Linked DNA regions of Vallitalea longa. The protein of the gene in region 1 interacts with the protein of each later gene in a pairwise test. Links are inferred from orthologs where the notes say so. Each region holds a gene or a part of one and is shown on either strand. Other genes may lie near its edges.

What was found. The genes of interacting proteins can lie anywhere in the genome.
Region 2: the proteins of tsaE (region 1) and rlmB interact in binary tests that used the Escherichia coli proteins (3 or more experiments, as listed by UniProt). The link is inferred for Vallitalea longa from one-to-one orthologs.

What each region holds. Positions count from the first base shown.
Region 1 is NZ_BRLB01000009.1:182,412-187,560, reverse strand. What follows is about bases 2,157-5,126. They hold tsaE (tRNA (adenosine(37)-N6)-threonylcarbamoyltransferase complex ATPase subunit type 1 TsaE), read right to left. Parts: upstream 3,873-5,126; coding sequence 3,441-3,872; downstream 2,157-3,440. Other genes in these bases: QMG30_RS14895 (ECF transporter S component), read right to left, coding at 4,776-5,126; QMG30_RS14900 (YcxB family protein), read right to left, coding at 3,873-4,613; tsaB (tRNA (adenosine(37)-N6)-threonylcarbamoyltransferase complex dimerization subunit type 1 TsaB), read right to left, coding at 2,731-3,444; rimI (ribosomal protein S18-alanine N-acetyltransferase), read right to left, coding at 2,306-2,740. Outside these bases: QMG30_RS14920 (ATP-binding protein), read right to left, coding at 1-2,153; more of QMG30_RS14895, read right to left, coding at 5,127-5,149. UniProt on the Escherichia coli protein: Required for the formation of a threonylcarbamoyl group on adenosine at position 37 (t(6)A37) in tRNAs that read codons beginning with adenine.
Region 2 is NZ_BRLB01000027.1:11,737-14,765, forward strand. What follows is about bases 253-3,029. They hold rlmB (23S rRNA (guanosine(2251)-2'-O)-methyltransferase RlmB), read right to left. Parts: upstream 2,125-3,029; coding sequence 1,381-2,124; downstream 253-1,380. Other genes in these bases: sigH (RNA polymerase sporulation sigma factor SigH), read right to left, coding at 253-638; QMG30_RS23420 (NYN domain-containing protein), read right to left, coding at 656-1,168; QMG30_RS23430 (putative polysaccharide biosynthesis protein), read right to left, coding at 2,141-3,029. Also shown: more of sigH, read right to left, coding at 1-252. UniProt on the Escherichia coli protein: Specifically methylates the ribose of guanosine 2251 in 23S rRNA.

The DNA of each region.
Region 1 (5,149 bases):
TGTTTTGGAACAATTATTCCTTGTTTACCTGTTAACCCTTTAGTTTTAAGAAGTTCATAGCATCCTCTTATTTTATGTGTAACTCCTCCGACTGGTTGAACATTACCAAACTGGTCTACCGAACCTGTTATAACTATACTTTGATCAAATGGTATTTCTGACAAACTAGATAAAATAGCATATAGTTCTGCACAAGAAGCACTATCTCCATCAATAATATTATAGACCTGCTCAAAACAAATCTGGCAATTTAACATTAATGGAAAATCTTGAGAATACTTATTTCCTATATAGCCTGCTAATATACCAATGCTTTTGTCAAATATATTTCCACTGAGTTTATTTTCTTTTTCAATATTGATAACACCTAATTTACCCATATAGGTTACAGCAGTAATTCGAATTATTCTTGCAACTGTACTTTCACTATAATCACTTAATGCTACTCCATTTATTTGCCCTATTTTCTTTTCCCCATAATCAATTATTATTTTATCTTTTTCGTATAAGTCTTTTATGTTTTCTTTCAATAAAGCCGCTCTATTGTTTTTCTTGATATATGCTTCTTTAATAACATTGGCGTTTATTACATTTACATTAGAACGTGCTGCACACAAATCAGCTTCTTCTATCAAATTTAATAATACAGAAAATTTGGTTGTTAATTTGTTTCTGTCTTCTGCAATGTATGATGCATATTTTAATAGTTCGTTTTTTCCATCTTTAGTAAGCATTCTATATTTTTTTCTATCACATATATCATCAAAAAAATGATAGTATTTACTTATTATTTTTTTGTTTTTATCAACTTCCGTATTAAGCTGTACATGTAATTTAAATAATTCTTTAAACTCATTATCATAAGCATACAATAAGCTGTAAATACGTTCATTTCCAATTAAAATTACCTTTAAATCCATAGGAATAGGCTCTGGTTTTATCGTTTTTATTGGAAGTGAACCAAGTTGTTCTCTAATATTCTCAAAAACCAATTTTCTATTTATTATAACTTTTTTTAATGTACTCCAAGTTAAAGCACTATTTAATATGTTTTCTGCATTAATGATTAAATAACCGCTATTGGCATTATGAAGTACTCCTTTTTTTATCATAGTATAATTAGTGGTATAGATACCTAATTCATTTTCGTATTCTATTTTACCAAACATTTCGTAATAAGATGGATTATCACAATAAATGATTGGAGATGTTTTAGCATTGGAATTGTCGATGAAAAGATTAACTTTATACTTTTCCAGATTATCATCCTCGTCATCATTCAGTAAGGATTTTAATGTACTGCTATCATCTTCAGATAATATATTTTTTATGTCCAAGAATAAATGATCTTTTAGCTCTTTTATATATGCTATTACTTTTTTATTGTTTTCAAAATCTTTTTCTGCTCTTTTAAATGCATCATCAATAATTATTTTTAAAATTTTATTTTGTAATTTGGTTACTTTCGCCTCAGATATTTTTTTTAATCTTTTTACTTGCTTCATTATATCTTCTGATTTGTTTTCCATGATATTTAGATTCTCTAATATTATTTCTTGTTCTTCAACTGTTAGATCATCGTATTTCTCTTCGCTAATTTTTTTCCCGTCTATTATGGGAATAAAAAAGATGCCTTTATCTGTTATATTAGTAGAAAATCCAAGCTTTTTAGCATCATCTTTCAATTCTTCTAATTTAGTTTCACCTTTAGATAAAAACTCATCTTTTAGGCAAGTCTCAACCTTTTTAAATTCTGCACTATTCAATTTAATGTTAGATTGTAGTATTATATCTTTTACACAATTTTCTACATTCTTTTTGAATTTCTTCCCTTTACCACAACATAGTCGCAGAACTCTTGGTTTATCTTCATTTTTGAAGTTATACACATAACACCAATCATCAGGAGGATTGTTCTTTTTACTCTTGTCTTTTAGAAATTTTTTTAGAAATTCTACAGTGTTTAATCCTTCTTCAGCTGATAAGTATATATTATAGCCAGATCCATTTAGCTTAAGACCAAAATCAAGTATTTCGCTTACTCTGCCATTCCCAACAAATATATCTTCTTCATCTTTGTCATTATCTGATTCTTCTATGATAATTGACTTCAAATCTAAATCTTCATGGGAAAGTTCATACAATTCCTTCATTAAGCAGCTCCTCCCTATACCCTTTGCCCTTTAAAGTTTCATATACTTTATCTTATACATTTATAAGGTATCTTGTTAATAATTAATAAAAAAAAATACCTCCAAGTAAACTGTCTACTTTGGAAGTATCATATCATTATAAAGCTATTAACTTATTTCCACATTATATAAGCATCTTCTCTTGGTTTTTCATAAAAGTTCTTTCTTACTCCGGATATTTCGAATCCTAATTTCTTGTATAGTTTAATTGCTTTCTTATTACTTATCCTTACTTCTAAAGTAAAAGACATAATTCCATGTTTTCTACCTTCTTCTATAAGAGCCTCCGTTACTTTTCTACCAAGTCCTGCTCCTCTTCTATCTTTTTTTACTGCTATATTAGTAATATACCCTTCACCTACGATATTCCATAATCCCGCATATGCTAATATATTATTGTCTTCTTCTATTACCATGTATATTGAGTGTTTATTGATTGTTATTTCCTTAGTAAATGCATCTTCTGACCAAGGATTAGGGAAAGTACTTTCTTCAATTGAATGTACTTGTTCTATATCCTCTAATTTCATTTTTCTTACTAGATACATGTATTATGTTTCCTTTCATATTCCCTTTCTGCTTGGGACTTTCTGAGATATATAGGTTTGAAATTCATATAACTTTCTGTTTTCCCTTTTGTCCCATATAATATACCCAAAGCAGCTACTGAGGATGCTCTCTGTACATTATTATTTAAAGGAGCTAATACATATTCTTCATGTGTAAAATTATTTTTTATTGCATCAATATTAGGAGCTACACCATCTCCCAAAAATATGACTTGTCTAGATAATTTTTTGATTTCTATAATTATTTCTTCTATAGGTACAACTGTACTAGGTAATATATTGATAAAATCATTCCCATTATATGAGTATAAACCTGTATATACTTGGTTTCTTCTTGCATCCATTAATGGACATATTATTCTATCAGTGTATCCAATATTATAAGCTAAAGCATCTAGAGTATTAATCCCTGCAATAGGAATTTCCAGTGTATGGGCAAGACCTTTTGCTGTAGCAACACCGATTCTTAATCCTGTGAAAGACCCAGGGCCTTTAGAAACTGCTATTACATCTAATTCATCTAAATCTAAATTGATCATGTTGCAAACTTCTTCTATCATAGGCATTAATGTCTGTGAATGAGTTTTCTTATAGTTAGTTGTATATTCACATATTAATTGATTGTCTTCTGCAACAGCTATAGAAGCAGCCACAGCAGAACTTTCTATGGCTAAAACTTTCATTTGTCAATTCCTCCGACTGTTATTTTCCTGTAATCTATACCTTTATCAAGATCCTTTTCAATATTAATCCATATTGCTTCTTTTGGCATTAATTCTTTAATTAAATCTGCCCATTCTACTAGACATACTGCATCATTATAAAAATATTCTTCATATCCTATCTCATACATTTCATCTGGGTCATCTATCCTGTAAACATCAAAATGGTTGAATTTTAGCTTGTCAGTATAATATTCATTAACAATTGTGAAGGTAGGACTAGTAATATGTTCATTAATTCCTAGACCTTCCGCAAATCCTTTTGTGAATACTGTCTTGCCGACACCTAAATCACCGAGCAAACAATATATCTGTCCTTTTTCTGCTTTATCTCCCATGTTTCTGCCTATCTCTTTTGTTTCTTCTGCTGAAAATGATTTATAAATCAATCAAATCTTCCCTTCATTCTTCTGCTGTTTGAATTTATATCTTGTAGATTCCATTTTTCTGCTAACAATCTTTTCAATATTCTTCATGTTCTTATCTTCAATTAGTCTATTTGGTATAATAAAAGCTTGATCTTTATTTATGTAAAATAAAAGATTATATTTTGATTCAACGACTTTATACAAATTATCCCATCCAAAATCTACCCATTGACCAGATTGAAGTACACTGAATCCTGGTTCATTGATTTTATATATAATTGCTTCTTTATATACAGGATTAGTTAAAAATTGTTTTTTAGATTGTAAATATAACATTAATGGAGATATCACTAAATACAGTAAAGCTCCAAACAATAATATTAGAGTGGTAAATGTATCATGCCACAAAAAAGATATTGGAAATACTACTAAGCAAATTATACTGAATATCAATGTTATTTTGCTACTGAGTCTTGAATAAACATGTCCTAACATAAAAAAGAACATATCTTTTTCATTAATTTTTACATTTAATTCTATATCATTACTATTAAGCTTATTATCACTAATAGGTTTATTTTTATTAGATTTACTGTCATTAGGTTTACTCTTGTTAGATTTATTTTTATCTGTTTTATTTTTATCTAGTTTATTATTATCAAGTTTTGCGGTTTTATTTGCTTTTTGTGAATTATTAACATTTTTGCTATTGTTATTATTCTTTCCACTCTTACTATTGTTCTTTTTATTCTTATTTGCCATATTAACCTCCAATTATTAAAGAATGCTTTCGATAGGTATTATAGCACTTTTACGTTAATTTAGCTAGTAGAAAACAACCTACAATTAAATTTATAATAATTTTTTTAGTTATCTATTCTTTATATTTATTAACAAAAAAACCTAGATCTAATCTAGGTTTTTTCAACTCCACTTTTTCAGTATAGTCGGTTTGAATGCTTTAATTACAATACCACTAAATATAGTAACGATAACACCTTTTATAAGATTAAAAGGTATATAAGCTCCAAATATCATACCCATTTTCTCGGTATGTGAAGTTATACCTGTATATACAGGTATATTAATAAAGTAATTAACCAATCCTGCTGTTATTGTCATAACTATTATTGCTGTTAAGCTTCCTATAACGAATCTTTTTACATTATTCCTTTTAAATATCAGGCAGAAAGGTAAAACATAAGCTACACCAACTAAAAAATTAGCAAACTCTCCTATTCCTCCTGTACCAGAATTGAACATTATAAATCTAAGCAGATTTTTCATGAATTGAATTA
Region 2 (3,029 bases), on another replicon or contig:
ACCCCTTTTTCAACTAAAATAATCTCAACTTTTTTCTTTATTCTCTGTAACGCATTATCAATCGATTTTACAGGTCTATCAAGATTAACTGCTATCTCAACATAACTTTTACCATATATATAACTTTGTAAAACTTCTTTTTCAAGTTTACTTAGTCTTTCTGAAAGTTCATGCTCAATAATACTTAGGTTTTCCTGTCCAATTAATAACTCTTCAGGATTAATAATTTTTCTAGATGGCATTTTATCGATCAAAGTCGTTTTATCATTTTCTTCCTCATAAGATGGTTTATTTAATGAAATATATGAGTTCAAAGGAAGATGTTTTTGTCTTGTAGATGCCTTCACAGCTGATATCATCTGTCTTGTCACACATAAATCAGCAAAAGAATAGAAGGACGCAGTCTTTTCTTCTTTAAAATCGCGAATTGCCTTAAAGAGTCCAATCATACCTTCTTGAATAATATCATCTCTGCTAGCACCTATTAAAAAATAAGATTTTGCTTTCTTTTCAACCAAAATTTTATACTTATTCATTAAGTAATCTAGAGCTTCGTTATCCCCTTCTCTCACTAACTCCACAAGTTGTTCATCTGAATACGTAACATATGAATCGTCGTACCAAGTAGCATAATCCAACTACATCAACCCCTCTATCATTTTCTACGCATCTTTTCCATCCATTCTAAAACTTTAGAGTCTAGGTGACCTTCTAAACGATTATTATCAATCTGTATTTTCTCAATAAAATTCTTTCGAATATCTTTATCCATCATATTTATCTCGTTATGTAATTCTCTAGCTGATATTCTGCTAGCACCTTTTCCTAGGATAATAGTTTGTTCAAGTCCATCTGATGTAGCTACCCTTACTCTGTAATCTCTTCCTATTAGATGAGCGACTTTTTCAATATAATGATCAGCTGTCTCAACTTCTTTTGTAAATACTACATCAATGTTATTATATCTTTCGATACTTCTATTTCCTTTCACTCTATGTGCATCAAATACAACTATTACATTTATTTTTTTATAGCCTTGGTAATTAGACATTATATCTAATAATTTCTTTCTAGCTATTTCTAGACTCTCTTCTTCTAATGCTTTCTTCAGCTTGTCCCAAGCATAAATAATATTGTACCCATCTACTAATAGAAATTCTCGTGTCAAAACTTATCCGCCTTCCAACTTAATTTGAAAGCATATTTAAGTATACTATATAATTTCTAGTTTGTAAATGTTATTACACCAATTTCAATTATGATAATTCACCTATAATCCTTAATATTTAATAATCAAAAGATCATACAGCAATAACTTTAACATGTCTAATATCTGTTAATATACTTATATATTATTTCAATCAAAATCATAGTATACTTTTAATTATATTCTCTCTGTCTTAATGCTTCATAGGTTAAAACTCCTGCAGCAACAGATGCATTCAGTGAAGTTATATCGCCTTTCATTGGTACCTTCACTATGAAATCACATTTGTCTTTCACATTCTTAGATACTCCTTCACCTTCATTACCAATAACTATTGCAAGAGAACCTTTTAAATCAACATCATACATAAGGTCACCTTCCATATCAGCACAAGCTATCCAAAAACCTTCTTTTTTAAGCTCATCAATAGTTCTAGCAACATTAGTTACTCTTGCTACTTTCGTATATTCTATTGCACCAGCTGATGTTTTTGCAACAGTCGAAGTCAAACCTACCGCCCTTCTCTTAGGAATAATTATACCATGAACACCTACAATATTAGCCGTTCTAAGTATAGCTCCTAGATTATGTGGATCTTCAATACTATCAAGAATTATAATAAAAGGAGCTTCTCCTTTATCAGCAGCTATTTGTACTATATCTTTTACATCAACGTAGTTATATGCCGCTGCATAAGCTATGACTCCTTGATGTTTTTTTGTAATGGAAATATCATTTAATTTGTCTTTATTTACAAAATTAACAATAATATTTCTCTTTCTTGCTTCTGCTACGATTTTTTTTAATGGACCGTCATGTTTGCCATCTATAATAAAAACCTTATCTATACTTCTATCAGCTTTTAGCGCTTCTGCTACAGCATTTCTTCCTTCTAATATTAAATCATTATTATCCATAACTATACCTCTCTTGTTATTTTATGAGTTTCATATTTTTTAGCCTTTTAACAATTTTTTCATTGTTAGGGATAAATGCAAAATCTTCCTCTTGCAATGTTCTTGTTACTATTAACATTATTACATATACTATTATACCACATATTATAGATAATAAAGTAGCTATAGTATTGCTATTGACCAATTCAATCATACCATTATATATCAACCAAACGCTTAATCCCATAATGCCAGTTGAAATTAAAGGTTTTATAATTATTTTTATCACATTAAGCTTTAATTTGGTTTCTTTTTTTATCATCAGATAGTTCAATAAGACATAAATAATATAATAACATATTGAACCAATAATAGCACCTTTTAATTGTAATTCGCTTGCAACTAAAACATAATTCATTATAACTTTTATGACTATACTTACTGCAAGAGATATTAATGGAAAATAATATTTACCCATTCCTTGTAATATACCTGCTAATGCCTGTCCTAGTATTATAAATATCAAACAGATACTATATAGCCTCAAGTACTCATACCCAGCAGATGTAGGATATAATAATTCCATTATAGGCTTTGCCAGCAAAAATAAGCCAATAGCTGCAGGTAAAGCAAGTAAAAGTGCAAATCTTATCGCCAATTTTATTTTAGCTACTAAATCCTCTAAGTTTTTCTTAGTTACAGCAATAGATACAGCTGGAACTATGCTAATCATAAGTGCAAGACTTATAGTAAGAGGAACATTGATTATAGTAAATGCGTTACCCATTTGTCCATACATATCAACTGCCTGCAATTTATCTATTGATATCGCTCCAAGTCGCTTATAGATAGTACTAGAATCTATAAGATTCATTATAGAATATGCAGCAGAGACAATTGTTATGGGTATTGCTATAACTATAAGT